2 regions of the Humibacter ginsengisoli genome follow, and region 1 is predicted to be linked to the other one. Evidence: predicted binding sites of a transcription regulator. Region 1 holds the regulator's gene; the other holds the start of a gene.
The links. Region 1 encodes HspR, which represses chaperone genes until heat shock. Its sites were predicted from a motif close to AAGTTGAGTCNNNNNGACTCAACTT; they were not measured.

Region 2: ACYVI5_RS05970 (ATP-dependent Clp protease ATP-binding subunit) is a predicted target of HspR. The motif match lies at 2,569-2,593, and genes of this name have one in related genera.

Annotation. Positions count from the first base shown of each region.
Region 1 covers NZ_BAAGWZ010000012.1:116,067-123,495, reverse strand. Annotated here, with positions in the region: gene dnaK (molecular chaperone DnaK) at 218-2,086, shown strand; gene ACYVI5_RS17615 (nucleotide exchange factor GrpE) at 2,089-2,778, shown strand; gene ACYVI5_RS17610 (molecular chaperone DnaJ) at 2,916-3,914, shown strand; gene ACYVI5_RS17605 (heat shock protein transcriptional repressor HspR) at 3,995-4,417, shown strand; gene ACYVI5_RS17600 (SGNH/GDSL hydrolase family protein) at 4,466-5,158, shown strand; gene ACYVI5_RS17595 (SGNH/GDSL hydrolase family protein) at 5,360-6,046, shown strand; gene ACYVI5_RS17590 (multicopper oxidase family protein) at 6,299-7,429, opposite strand, start outside.
Region 2 covers NZ_BAAGWZ010000003.1:263,311-270,739, forward strand. Annotated here, with positions in the region: gene ACYVI5_RS05965 (esterase-like activity of phytase family protein) at 1-2,468, shown strand, start outside; gene ACYVI5_RS05970 (ATP-dependent Clp protease ATP-binding subunit) at 2,638-5,190, shown strand; gene ACYVI5_RS05975 (GNAT family N-acetyltransferase) at 5,273-5,872, shown strand; gene ACYVI5_RS05980 (lysylphosphatidylglycerol synthase transmembrane domain-containing protein) at 5,782-6,924, opposite strand; gene ACYVI5_RS05985 (DUF1611 domain-containing protein) at 7,113-7,429, shown strand, end outside.

The DNA.
Region 1 (7,429 bases):
GAACTCAGCTTGACACGACATCCAGCTCTGACATAAGTTGAGCCTGCGAGACTCAACTCTCGTGTATCGGTTCGCCATGATCGGCTCGGCAACGCCGAACGACAGGACGGTACCGGCGCGAACGAGGATCGCTCCACTGGCTTCGGTCGCGAGCGCAGAAGGCGCTTAGACCACAAGGGTGCACGTCGTGTGCGCCCGAGGAAGGGAAACACAACACATGTCACGTGCAGTAGGTATCGACCTCGGAACGACGAACTCCGTCGTCTCCGTGCTCGAGGGCGGCGAGCCCGTCGTCATCGCCAACGCGGAGGGATTCCGCACCACCCCGTCGGTGGTGGCATTCACCAAAGACGGCGAGGTGCTGGTCGGCGAGACCGCCAAGCGCCAGGCCGTCACCAACGTCGACCGCACGATCACGTCGGTCAAGCGTCACATGGGCACCGACTGGAAGAAGGAGATCGACGGCAAGAACTACACGCCGCAGGAGATCTCCGCGCGCATTCTGCAGAAGCTGAAGCGCGACGCCGAGCAGTACCTCGGCGACTCGGTCTCGGATGCCGTCATCACCGTTCCCGCGTACTTCAACGACGCCGAGCGCCAGGCCACGAAGGAGGCCGGTGAGATCGCGGGCCTCAACGTGCTGCGCATCATCAACGAGCCGACCGCTGCCGCGCTGGCGTACGGCCTCGACAAGGGCAAGGAAGACGAGCTCATCCTCGTCTTCGACCTCGGTGGCGGAACATTCGACGTGTCGCTGCTCGAGGTGGGCAAGGACGACGACTTCTCCACGATCCAGGTTCGTTCCACGGCGGGTGACAACCGCCTCGGTGGTGACGACTGGGACCAGCGCGTCGTCGACTGGCTGATCAAGAAGTTCAAGGACACCACCGGCGTGGATGTCTCCGGCGACAAGATCGCGCTGCAGCGCCTCAAGGAGGCCGCGGAGCAGGCGAAGAAGGAGCTCTCCAGCTCGATGTCGACGAGCATCCAGCTCCCCTACCTGTCGCTGACGGAGAACGGACCGGCGAACCTCGACGAGACCCTCACCCGGGCCCAGTTCGAGCAGATGACCTCCGACCTTCTGGACCGCACTAAGAAGCCGTTCCAGGATGTCATCAAGGAGGCCGGCATCAAGGTCTCCGACATCGCGCACGTGGTGCTGGTCGGCGGATCGACCCGCATGCCCGCCGTGTCGGATCTCGTGAAGCAGGAGACCGGCGGCAAGGAGCCCAACAAGGGCGTCAACCCCGATGAGGTTGTCGCCGTCGGTGCCGCATTGCAGGCCGGCGTGCTGAAGGGCGAGCGCAAGGACGTTCTGCTCATCGACGTCACCCCGCTGAGCCTCGGCATTGAGACCAAGGGCGGCATCATGACGAAGCTGATCGAGCGCAACACGGCCATTCCGACCAAGCGCAGCGAGACGTTCACGACCGCCGACGACAACCAGCCCTCGGTCGCGATCCAGGTGTTCCAGGGCGAGCGCGAGTTCACCCGCGACAACAAGCCGCTGGGCACGTTCGAGCTGACCGGCATCGCGCCGGCGCCGCGGGGCATCCCGCAGGTCGAGGTCACCTTCGACATCGACGCGAACGGAATCGTTCACGTGTCCGCGAAGGACAAGGGCACCGGCAAGGAGCAGTCGATGACGATCACCGGTGGCTCCTCGCTGCCGAAGGACGACATCGAGCGCATGGTGCGCGAGGCCGAGGAGCACGCCGCAGAAGACAAGAAGCGTCGCGAGTCCGCCGAGGTGCGCAACAGCGCCGAGCAGATGGTCTACTCCATCGAGAAGCTCATCAAGGACAACGACGACAAGCTGCCGGCGGACGTGAAGACCGACGTGCAGGGCGACGTGGATGCCCTCAAGTCCGCTCTCGCAGGTGACGACGACGACGCGGTGAAGGCCGCGCACGACAAGCTCATCGCGAGCCAGCAGAAGCTGGGCGAGGCGATCTACCAGTCCGCTCAGGCGCAGGGCGAGCAGGGCGACCCGAACGTGGCCGACCCGGGCAACGGCGAAGTGCCGAACCCCGAGGAGGACGTGGTCGACGCCGAGGTCGTGGACGACGAGGACGAGAAGAAGTAGTCATGGCGAAGAACGACGAATCAAACGAGCACGAGGAGCCGGTCGTCCGCGACAAGCGACGCATCGACCCCGAGACGGGCGAGGTTCGTCGGCCGGACGGCGACGCGGCGGAGTCGAAGGACTCCGCCGCGCGGCCCGGATCTGGTGACTCCGATCCCGATCTCGAGCACGAGCAGGTGGTCGACACCGGCGAGGGCTATGAGGGTCCGGATGTCGAGACATCCCTCTCCGACGCGGATCTCGACTTCTTGTCGGGCCAGTCCAGCGCCGAGCAACTGGCCGCCGAGCGGCTCGCCGACCTGCAGCGGGTGACAGCCGAGTACGCGAACTACCGCAAGCGCACCGAGGCCAACCGAGAGGTCGAGCGGGAACGAGCCGTCGCTGACGCGGCGAAGGCGATCCTGCCCGTGCTCGACGACATCGACCGTGCCGAGAAGCACGGCGATCTCGAGGGCGAGACGGCATTCGCGACGATCGCGGGCAAGCTGCGCGCTGCGGCTTCCGAGAAGCTAGGGCTGCAGCCGTTCGGTGCCGCGGGCGAGGCGTTCGACCACAACGTGCACGAGGCGATCTTCCAGCAGCCGTCGCCCGATGTGACCGAGCCGACCGTCCTCGACGTCGTCGAGGTGGGTTACACGCTCGGCTCTACGCTGGTGCGGGCGGCCAAGGTGGTCGTCGCGGTCCCGCAGTAGCGTCCGCATTCCATTCAGGTCGCAGTTTTCGTCGCTTTCGAGCCCACATGATGACGAAAACTGCGACCTGAAACGATGACACGCCGCCGTTCACAACCGAACACGCAAGAACAGAACACACAGAAAGGAGGTGCCGGGTGGCCAGTCAGGACTGGTTCGACAAGGACTTCTACAAGGTGCTCGGCGTCTCCAAAGACGTTTCGCAGTCCGAGCTGAAGAAGACCTACCGCAAGCTCGCGCGCCAGTACCACCCGGACTCCAACCCGGGCGACGCCAAGGCCGAGGCGAAGTTCAAGGAGATCAGCGAGGCGTACTCCGTGCTCTCCGACGACGAGCAGCGCAAGGAGTACGACCAGATTCGGGCCATGGGCTCCGGTGCCCGGTTCACGGCACCCGGCGGAGGCGCGAACGCCGGTGGATTCGAGGATGTCTTCGGCGGCATGTTCGGCCAGGGCGGCCGTGGGCAGTCCTACACATTCCAGCAGGGCGGCGCCGGCTACGACGACCTGCTTGGCGGCCTCTTCGGCAACGGGCGCTTCGGCCAGTCGACGGGCGGATTCCGGGGCTACGGCGGCCCAACCCGTGGACAGGATGTCTCGGCATCCACCACCATCGACTTCCAGACCGCTGTCACCGGCGAGACCGTGCACCTGACCGTGGACGGCGAGACCGTGAAGGTGCGCATTCCGGCAGGGGTGAGCGACAAGCAGCGCATCCGTGTGCCAGGTAAGGGACGTCCTTCCCCGGATGGCGGCGAACGCGGCGATCTCTACCTCACCGTTACGGTGCGCAGGCATCCGGTGTTCGAACGCGAGGGTCTGAACCTGCGCGTCATGGTGCCGGTGACGTTCGCGGAGGCGACGCTCGGCGCCACGATCGAGGTTCCGACGCTCGACGGTGGAACGGTACGGCTCAAGGTGGCGCCCGGAACGCCGAGCGGCAGGGTGCTGCGCGTGAAGGGCAGAGGCGTCGCCTCCAAGAAGGCGACGGGCGACCTGCTCGCAGAGGTGCAGGTGGTCGTGCCATCGCACCTGAGCAAGCAGGGTGAGGATGCGCTGAAAGCGTTCGACGCCACGCTGCCCGACGAGAATCCGCGCGAGGAGCTGCTCGCGAAGGCGCGCGCAGCGGCGCGGTGACCTCGAGTCGACACCGCCGGTCGAGCGCGTCGAAACCAGCGAATGCGGAAGACTTCTGAAGAGAGCGGAGGTGAGCGGTGATGGTCGAGTTGGATGAGACGACGCCCGTCTTCGCGATCACCGCGGCCGCCGAGCTGGCCGGCATGCATCCACAGACGCTGAGGCAATACGACCGGCTCGGACTGGTGAGCCCGCGCCGCACGGCCGGGCGGTCGCGTCGCTACTCGATGCGCGATGTGGTGCAGCTACGGGAGGTTGCACGACTCGGTTCGGAGGGCGTCAGCCTGGAGGGCATTCGGCGCATCCTCGAGCTCGAGAACCAGGTGAACCGGCTCGGCGCACGGGTGCGCGAGCTGGAGACCGCGCTCGCCGACGAGATGCTGAACCGGCCAGGTCGCCGGGTGTTCGCCGCCGGCTCCGAGGGCGAGGTCGTCTCGCTGCGCGCCGGAACCCGGGTGCGGCGCAGCAACCAGGTGGTCGTCTGGCGGCCGCTCGACCGGTGATGACAGCGTGCAGTGCGTGCAAAAGCTTCGAGTCGTAGCGTCGATGTCATGACACGGACGCCCGTCGCTGCCGTGGCGCTGGGCGTGAGCGCCGCAGCAGTCGTGCTCGGCGTCGCCGCACTCGTGGTCGCTACGACTTTTTCGGCGAATTTGCGCAGTCATCCGATCGTCGCTGACCAGCCGGCCGATGCCACCACCGTCGTCGCCATCGGCGACTCGATCATGGACGGGAACGGGCTGGATCCCGATCAGGCCTGGCCGAAGGTGATCGCCGGCTACAACGGCTGGCACCTGGTCAACCTCGCGACCAACGGGGCGGGCTTCGTCGCCAAGGGCAACAACGGCTCGATCTTCGCCGACCAGGTGAAGGAGGCCGTTCAGCTCGACCCGTCGATGGTGATCATCTCGGGCAGCAGCAATGACCTCGGCGTGCCCGAGTCTGATGTGCAGGCGTCGATGATCAGCGCCATGAACATGCTGCGGCACGATCTTCCGCACACCCGCATCGTCGCCGTGAGCCCGGTGTGGAACGAGAACGAGCATCCGAAGCAGCTCGACGAGATCAACGACGACATGGAGGCCGCCGTCAAGCACGTCGGAGGTACCTACCTCGACATCGGAACGCCGCTGCTCGGAAAGCCGGGCTACATGCAGTCCGATGACGTGCATCCGACCTCCGACGGCCAGCTCGTCATCGCCGCCGCCGTCGAGGCGCGGATGCGTGCAACCCACGTCGTGTGACGAGACTTCGCACGATGCAGCGGAAACCGAAGGGTCCGCCGGAAGCGGTGTCGCTGCCTTTGCGGCTCAGGCGTCGTTTTCCGGTGGAACGCGCGACGCGTCACAGGCCATGGCGTGGAGGCCACGCTGGCCTGGCACCTCATAGGAACCTCATCGCCAGCTCTGGCCGGCGGCAACAGCTGGGTTCGTAACCTGATCGTTATGAAGTTCAAGCGGCCGATCGCGCCGGCGCTGGCCATGGCGTCCGTGGCGTTGGCCGTCGCCGGATACCTCACGGTCGGGGCCCCGGCCGCTGCGGCGACGGCGGGACGTTCAACGGCCGTCGCGATCGGGGACTCCATCATGGACGGCCACAATCTGCGGCCCGATCAGGCGTGGCCGGTGATCATCGCGCACGACGACGACTGGTCGCTCACGAACCTGTCGGCCGACGGAGACGGTTTCGTCACGGTCGGCGACGACGGGACGACCTTCCTGCAGCAGGTGCGCGAGGCGATCACGTCGCATCCGTCGATCGTGATCGTTTCGGCGAGCAGCAACGACCTGGGCGTGCCCGAACCTGAGGTGAGGTCCGCCATGGTCGAGGCCGTCGACGAGTTGCACGCGGCGCTGCCGAAGGCCGAGATCATCGGCTTCAGCGCGATCTGGAATCAGAACGACCCGCCGCCGCAGCTCGACCAGATGGGAACGGACCTGAAGGCCGCGGTGTCAGCCGTCGGCGGAACCTACCTCGATATCGGCAACCCCCTGAAAGACAGGCCCGACCTCATGCAGGGCGGCGACGTGCATCCCACCGCCGCCGGCCAGCTCGTGATCGCCGCCGCGGTGCAGTCCGCGCTGTCGAAGGCCGGGTTGGTCCAGCCCGTCGTCGACACGCAGCGGCGGTGATGAGCGCTTTTACGGGTGTGGCGGCGCGACCGACCCGCGCACCACGACCTGCGTGCCGACGATCACGTCGTTCGCCGCGTGCCGGCCGAAGGTATCCTCGTGTCGCGAGTTCCAGCAGGTCGGTTCCGGCTCAGCCAGCAGACGAGTACGCGCGGGAGATGCAGGCATTCGCCGCGATCCGGATGTCATGTTGGGTGGCCCAGTCGAGTTCGATGATCCAGGCTTGGGCGGTATCCGATCAGCGGCCGCGGTTCAGCTGGTGATGAAGTTGGCCATCATTGCCATGTCTTCGTGTTCGAGGTTGTGGCAGTGGAAGACGAATCGGCCGGCGTAGTCGTTGAATTGCACGGCGATGCGGGCTTGTTCGGCTGGTTTGAGGTCGATGGTGTCTTTCCAGCCGGCGTCGTAGGGGCCAGGACCCGTGATGCCGCGGGCGATGATCTGGAATGGGTCGAGGTGGGCGTGCACGGGGTGGTACGAGTCGGCGAAGAGTTCCCAGATCTCGAGTTGGCCGAGTTGGGGACGTGCGAGCGCGACGTCGGGGCTGAAGGGTTGCGCGTTGACGACCCAGCCCGGGCCACCTGCCTGGAATCGGAAGCTGCGAGTGATCGCCGCTCTCGATGCATCCACTGGCTGCAGGTCGGAGAGCCGGTCGGGCACGTTGTAACGGTGGCCTGAGTCGGGTCGGATGGTGAACCGCATGATGCGGCCCATCTCGCCTTCGCCGAAGTCGTTATAGAGCGTGACTTCTGTTCCCGGCCGGTACCGGCTGAAATCGATGATCGCGTCGAGTCGCTGGGCTTCGGCGAGTTCGAAATCGTCGTGGGCGAGTGGGGCGGCCAGGAGCCCGCCTTCGGTGCCGATCTGGACGATGCCGCCCTCAGGGGGCGGGTCGAGCCGCAACTTGAGGCGTCGGGCGTTGCACCCGTTCAGGATCCGTAACCGATAACTGGCACGGTCCACTGCGGCGTTGGGCCAGGGGACGCCGTTGACGAGCATGACGTCGCCGAGCACCCCCGCGATGAACGAGGTCGTCACCCCGGGCGTGTTGACCATTGTCGGGTCGGTGCTCGGGTAACGGAAGGACCCGTCGGCCTCGAAGCTGCGATCGGCGAGGAACAGCGGCAACTCGTACCGCCCGCTTGGAAGGTGCAGGGCGTCTTCCTCCTCGTCGCGGACGAGGTGGAACCCGGCAAGGCCGCGCCACACGCTCGGGCCGGTGAAGCCCATGCGGTGATCGTGGTACCACAGGGTGGCGGCGCGTTGATGCATCGGGTATGTGTAGACGCGCTGGCCGTGGCTGACATCTCCGGCGTCGTCGGATCCTATCCCCGGCATGCCCTTCATGGACCCGCCCATCGCCATCCGGTGTGCGTTCAGGTA
Region 2 (7,429 bases), on a different contig from region 1:
TCTCGCACGGCAACCCCCTGCCCGCACCCGTGGTGCTGAGCCCGACGACGGTGCCGGATGCCTATGCGCCGAACCTCGGCGGCGGCAACATCGAGACGACCCCGATCACGCCGACCCGCTCTGCACTCGACTTCTACGAGTCGGTCGAGGGGATGCGAGTGCAGGTGGATGACGCACGCGTGGTCGGCCCCAGCGACAAGTACGGCGAGCAGTACATCACCACGAAGCCGGACCAGAACGTCACCTACCGCGGTGGCACCTACCTGCCCGGCGAGAACGAGACGCCGTCGGGCCGCCTCGAGGTGGTGCCGGCCGACGGGTCGAACCCGAACGTCACCGTCGGCGACGTCTTCGCCGGCGCTACCGTCGGGCCGATCGACTACTCGCTGTACGGCGGGTACCTCATCGCGGCAACCGAGCTCGGGCAGGTGAAGTCCGGTGGACTGCAGCCGGTCGTGGCGAAGAGGGCATCGGATGATCGGCTCTCGGTCGCCACCTACAACGTCGAGAACCTCGCGCCAGGCGACTCGGCCGGCAAGTACAGCCGCCTTGCGGCGGGAGTGGTCACCAACCTGGCCTCGCCAGACATCGTGGCGCTCGAGGAGGTGCAGGACAACGACGGCGCGACGGACTCCGGAACCGTGGCCGCCGACCAGACGCTGACCAGGTTGACCCAGGCCATCCACTCGGCAGGCGGCCCGCTGTACGACTGGCGCGAGATCGACCCGGTGAACGACGAGGACGGCGGACAGCCCGGCGGCAATATCCGAGTCGCGTTCCTGTTCGACCCGACCCGCGTCGCCTTCGTCGACCGTGGCGGGGCGAACGTCGACCGCTCGACAACGGCTACGTCGGTCGTGAAGGTTCACGGCAAGCCGGACCTCACGCTCTCCCCCGGCCGCATAGACCCGGCCGACGACGCGTGGAAGGACAGCCGCAAGCCCCTGGTCGGCGAGTTCCTGTTCCGCGGCGAGAACGTCTTCGTGATCGGCAACCACTTCGACTCGAAGCTCGGCGACCAGAACGCCGACGGGCGCTACCAATACCCCCAGCAGTCATCCGCTGTGCAGCGGCAGAAGCAGGCTATCCAGGTGCACGACTTCGTGGCATCGCTGTTGAAGGCCGACAAGAAGGCGAAGGTGGTCGTCGCGGGGGACCTGAACGACTACCAGTTCAGCCCCGCACTGCAGACGCTCACCGGCGCGGCATCCGGCACCCCGATCCTGCGGGATCTCATCACCACCCTGCCGAAGGACCAGCAGTACACCTACGTGTACGACGGGATCTCGCAGGTGCTCGACCACATCCTCGTCACCGCGGGCGTCGGCAAGCCGGACTACCAGGTCGTGCACGTCAACTCGGAGTTCGCGAACCAGGTCAGCGACCATGACCCGCAGGAGGTGGCGCTGACCGCCGGCGCGCGCCCATGGGCGCTGCCAGGCCTCGAGTCCCGCCGCTGCGAGCCCTCGGCGGTCGCCACCGACTACTCGGATGCCCTCGACAAGGTCACCTACAACGGCGTGCAGGTGGGCGGTCTGTCATCGCTCGCGCGCGACCCGCGCAGCGGCGGCTACGTCGCCGCCGTCGACAATCACGGATCCGACCCGGCGCGCATCTGGTTCCTCTCCGGAGTGACGCACCCCCGGATCACGCGGGACCCGCTCGTGCTGAGACGGCCGGACGGCACGCCATACAACGGAACGGACAGCGACAACGAGGGACTCGCCGTGCTGCCGAACGGGGACTTCGTCGTCAGCAGCGAGACGGAGCCGTCGATCCGCGTGTTCGGAAGGGACGGCATCCAGAAGGCGTCGCTCCCCGTGCCCGATCGCTTCGCCGTGACCGGCACGACCGCCGCCGGCCAGGCGACCGCGAACGCCACGTTGGAAGGCCTCACGATCACGCCGGACGGTAAGACGATCGTGGCAGCCATGGAGGGCGCGCTGTCGGGCGACGTCTCGACCGACGGCGACGCCACCGCGCACCATCTGCTCGTGTACACACAGGCCAGGCACGGCACCTGGGCCCTGTCGAAGCAGGTGGAATACCGGGCGGAGCCGGGCATGCGCATCCCCGAGGTGGCCGCGTATGGCAACGACTCGCTCGTCGTGGAGGAGGCGGCCTGGTCGCCGGCCATCGGAAACTCGGTGAAGCTGTACGCGGTGACTGGGCTGCGGAAGGCCCACGACGTGAGCGGCGTCTCGAATCTCTCTCTGCCGGCTGGTTCTGCGGCGTCCGGCTCCTTGGCGCTGCACAAGACGCTCGTCGCCGACGTCGTGCAGTGTCCGACGCTGGGAGCGAGCGCCAAGGAGGCGCAGGCGAATCCGCTGCTCGACAACTTCGAGGGCATGGCGGTGACGTTCACGACCGGACCGTTCCATCTCGCGGGCATCGCCCTGATCAGTGACGACAACTTCAGTGCGTCACAGACCACACGCGTGCTGAACCTCATCGCGAAGCTGCCGTAAACGCATCGGAACGAAGGGCGCCGGCCACTGTCGGCGCCCTTCGCCGTATGCGCGCGATTCCAGGAGTTGCACCGGGAATATCCCTGCGTGATAGATGTTGAAGTTGATAACACCCGGCTCAAGTTCGGGTCGTTCAACGGAAGACAACCCGGAAACTACAGGAGATTCAGTGCCTGAGAACTTCATCCCCGGTGGCGCCGAGGCGAACGGCGAGGGCAACTCGTTCGACGACTTCCTCGCGCGTTATCTCGCGGGCGAGCGCGCTCGCGCGGCCCGCTCGATCGACATCAGCCGCTTCCTCAGCCGACGCACCCAAGAGGTGCTGCAGCGTGCTGGGCGGTTCGCGCTCGAGCACGGGCACAACGAGCTGGACGCGCTGCACATTCTTCGCGTGATGGCCGACGAGGACCCGGCCGCCGACGCGATGCGTCGCATCGGCGTCGACCCCACGCGTATCGTGCGCGCCGCGGACCAGCGCCTGCCGCAGACCGGCGAGGCGACGACGGACGCGCCTGCCCTGACGCCGCCGGCGCAGCGCACGCTGTTCCACGCGTACCAGGTGGCGCGCGCATCCGGCTCCACCTACATCGATCCCGAGCACCTCTTCTACGCACTCGTGATCGCGCAGGACTCCCCCGCCGGCCAGGTGCTGCAGTCGGCAGGCGTGACGCCCGAGGCGCTCGCGGGTGCCATGCGCGAGGCCGCGACCGTGGGCGCTGGAGGTGATGCGGATGCCGAGGGGCAGGCATCCGAGACGCCCATGCTCGACCGGTTCGGCACCGATCTCACGCTCGAAGCCCGCGAAGGCAGGCTCGACCCGGTGATCGGCCGGGTCGACGAGATCGAGCAGACCGTGGAGATCCTCTCCCGACGCACCAAGAACAACCCGGTGCTGGTCGGCGAGGCCGGTGTGGGCAAGACCGCGATCGTCGAGGGGCTCGCTCAGGCGATCGTCGACGGCGTCGTTCCGGAGCAGCTGCGCGACAAGCGCGTGATCTCCCTCGATCTGCCCGGCATGCTGGCCGGGACACGTTACCGCGGCGACTTCGAGGAGCGCCTGACGAAGCTCATGGACGAGATCTCGCAACGTAAGGGCGAGCTCATCGTCTTCATCGACGAGGTCCACACGGTGATGGGTGCGGGCGCCGGCGGCGACGGCGGAATGGATGCCGGCAACATCCTGAAGCCGCGTCTCGCGAAGGGCGAGCTGCACCTGGTGGGCGCGACGACGCTCAAGGAGTACCGGCAGATCGAGAAGGACCCGGCACTGGAGCGCCGCTTCCAGCCGGTGACCGTCGCCGAGCCGTCGATCGAGGACTCTGTCGCGATCCTCTCCGGCCTGCGTCACGCGTACGAGGAGCACCACGGAGTCGAGTACACCGACGAGGCGATCCGCGCGGCCGTCGAGCTCAGCGCCCGCTACGTCTCCGACCGCTACCTGCCCGACAAGGCGATCGACCTGATCGACCAGGCCGGCGCGCGACTGCGGCTGCGGCTCGGCAAGCAGGCAGACGCATCCGATCTGATGCAGCGGTTGGCCGACCTGGAGGCGGAGAAGAACGCAGCGGTCTCGGCGGAGCACTACGAGGAGGCGTCGAGGCTGCGCGATGAGATCGCGGGCGTCGAGTCCAGGCTGGCGGAGGCATCCGCTGCTGGTGCACGTATCGGGGCGGATGCCGTCATCGACGAGGCGCAGATCGCCGCGGTGATCTCACGCGCGACCGGCATCCCGGTCGCCCGGATCGGCGAGGCCGACCGCGAGCGTCTGGCCAAGCTGGAGAGCGAGCTGCACGAGCGTGTGATCGGACAGGACGACGCGGTGACCGCGGTCGCGAAGTCGGTGCGCCGCAGCCGCACGGGCATGGGCGACGAGCACCGGCCGGTCGGCAGCTTCCTTTTCCTCGGGCCGACCGGCGTGGGAAAGACCGAGCTGGCGAAGGCCCTTGCGGCGTCGTTGTTCGGCTCGGAGCGCTCCATGATCCGCTTCGACATGAGCGAGTTCGGCGAACGGCACACTGCCGCTCGGCTGATCGGCGCCCCTCCCGGCTACGTCGGCTACGACGAGGCAGGGCAGCTCACCGAGCGCGTGCGCCGCAACCCGTACTCGGTGCTGCTGTTCGACGAGATCGAGAAGGCGCACCCGGACATCTTCAACCTGCTGCTGCAGGTTCTGGACGACGGGCGGCTCACCGACGGTCAGGGCCGCACGGTCGACTTCCGCAACACGGTGGTCATCATGACCTCGAACCTGGGCAGCGAGTTCCTGGCCTCCAAGAGCGGTGCGCTGGGCTTCGTGGCACCGGGCGCCGACGGATTCGGTGACGAGAAGGCTCTGCGCGACCGGGTGATGGGCAAGCTCCGTGAGAACATCCGGCCGGAGTTCATCAACCGCATCGATGAGATCGTGCTGTTCCGCAAGCTCGACAAGCAGCAGCTGCGCGACATCGTGCACCTGCTCCTGACCGCCACCCAGTCGCGGCTGGGCACGCGCGAGATCTCGCTGACGGTGACGGATGCCGCCGTCGAGTGGATCGCCGAGCACGGCTACGAGCCGGAGTTCGGCGCGCGGCCGCTGCGCCGGGTCATCCAGCGCGAGGTGGACGATCGCATCGCCGACCTGCTCGTGAACGGCTCCGTCGACGACGGCGGGTCCGTGCGTGTGGACGCGTCAGGCGATGAGTTGCACGTGACGGCCGAGCGGCGGATGCCTGTGGCCGCCTAGGACTTGTCTGAACGACGAGGCCGTGGGAATCCCCCACGGCCTCGTCGTGTCTGCAGCCCGGCCGCGTGCCTACGCTGAATTCGTGGACACCGTCGTTCGCGCGGCGACCGAAGAGAACATCCCTCAGATCGCCGCCATGATGGCTAGAGCGTTCGACGCCGATCCGGTCATGCGCTGGGCGGTTCCGCGCGCCGAATCCCGGCCCCGCCGGCTGGCCGGTGTGTACAGGGCAATCGTGCAACACGAGGGAGTGCCGTTCGGCGCCACCGATGCGGCCGTGAGCGAAGGCGCGGTGGTCGGCGCCGCGGTGTGGCGACCACCCGGCAGGCGGCTGATCGGCCGGCACGCTGTGCCGTTCGCCCTGGCGGCGGGGTGGGCGCTGGGCCCGAGCATTCCGCGCATGGTCACGATGGGAAGACGGGTGTTCGCCGCCTACCCCGCACAGCCGCACTGGTATTTGCAGCTGCTCGCCGTCGATCCTGTCGTGCAGAGACAAGGCGTCGGCACCGCGCTGATGGTCACGGGCCTCGACCGGGTCGATGCGGAACGCATGCTCGCCTACCTGGAGACGACGAGCGGCAACCTCGCGTTCTACGAACGGCTCGGTTTTCGTGTCAGCGGCGAGGTGCGGATGCCCCGAAGCAGCCCACGCCAGTTCCGCCTGCTGCGCAGCACCCCCTGACCATCGGCCCGGTGGGTCATCAGGCTGGCGCCGGCGAACGCACCAAGCGGCATCGGCATCCAGTACTGCACCAGTCGCCAGGCCGTGACGCCCAGTACCGCGACTCCATGTGGCGTTCCCATCGCCGCGAACGCAGGCACCATCACCCCTTCGACGATCCCGACGCCGCCAGGCGTGATGGGCAGAAGCGCGAGGATGGCGGCCAACGCGTAGACCAGCACCAGCGGCGCAAGCGGAGCGATGGTGCCGAACGCCGCGAACATGACCCACAGTGAGGCGACGTCGAGCGCCCAGTTCGTCGCAGCCCAGAAGACGGCGGCGGCGAAGCGACGTGGATTCCCTGCCAGTGCGCGAACGGCGCGGATGGTCTGCGCGAACGCACGTGTCACGTATCCGGCACGATCCCCGGGTAGCCGTTTCGCCACCCGGTGCACCGCGCGCAGTGTGATCGCCGGACGAGCCAGGGCGAAGGCGAGCCCGCCGACTGCGGTGCCGAAGACGCCGACCATGAATGCACCGGCGAGCCGATAGTACGGAGCGGACGGCAGGGCTGCGACCGAACTGAGCAGGCCCGTCCCGAACAGAGCTCCGAGCGCGAGGTTCGAGAGCACCACTTCCGCGGTGATGCCTCCCACAGCCGCGCTGCCTGGCGTACCTGAACGGGTGAGCAAGTGAAAGCGCAGAGCAAGCGATGCGGGCCCACCACCTGGCATCGAGTTGCTGATGCCCACGCCTGCGACGTCGATGCGGGCGACGCGCCAGAAACGAGGTCGCGAGGATGGGTCGAGTGCGGTCGAGGTCAGGCGGGCATAGGCGCAGAGCGAGAGAAGCTCGAGGCCGAGCCCGACGAGCAGCAGCGGGGCGGAAACGTTCGAAACGACGCCGATGGCATGCACGGCGTCCCGCCATTGAGGCATTACCACGAAGACGACGAGCAGGGCTGCAAGGGCGACGACAACGACCAGTCGGATCACGCGCGCGGCCGAGACGCGCCCCTCCCACTCCGCCGTCGCGACGGGAGTGACTCCCCGATCCACTCGCCAGGGGTTCACACGATGAGTCAACCACTCGCGCCCGCCGACCGAACGTGAAGACTTCCCGGCGTATGTGAGGCACCGTTCAGGTGCGGCGAAGGAGCGGCTGGTACCGTTGCGAGCCGGCAACTGCCGGCGTCAGGGAAGATCACGGCCGCCACGCGAGGCAGGACAGACACCTCCTCTGAGTCAATCAGAGGAGCGCCATGTCGCAGATCACCCGTTTCTCCGCGCCGCTGTCAAGCGTCGCGGTTCCCCAGGCAACCGCTGCCGCTGAACCCGCCCTTCCGTCCGGCGCCACCGCCGTCGTCTACTGCGAGGGCGAATTCGGGGCGCAGGACGGCAAGACCGCGAACGGGCTTGTGCGGTTCTCCGAGCGCTATCGCATTCTGAGCGTGATCGACAGCACGCTGGAGGGAGCGGATGCCGGAAGCCAGCTCGACGGCGCACCCAACGGCATCCGGATCGTCGCCTCCTTGCGCGATGCGATCAGACGGGCCGGGAGCGTGCCCGACTATCTGAT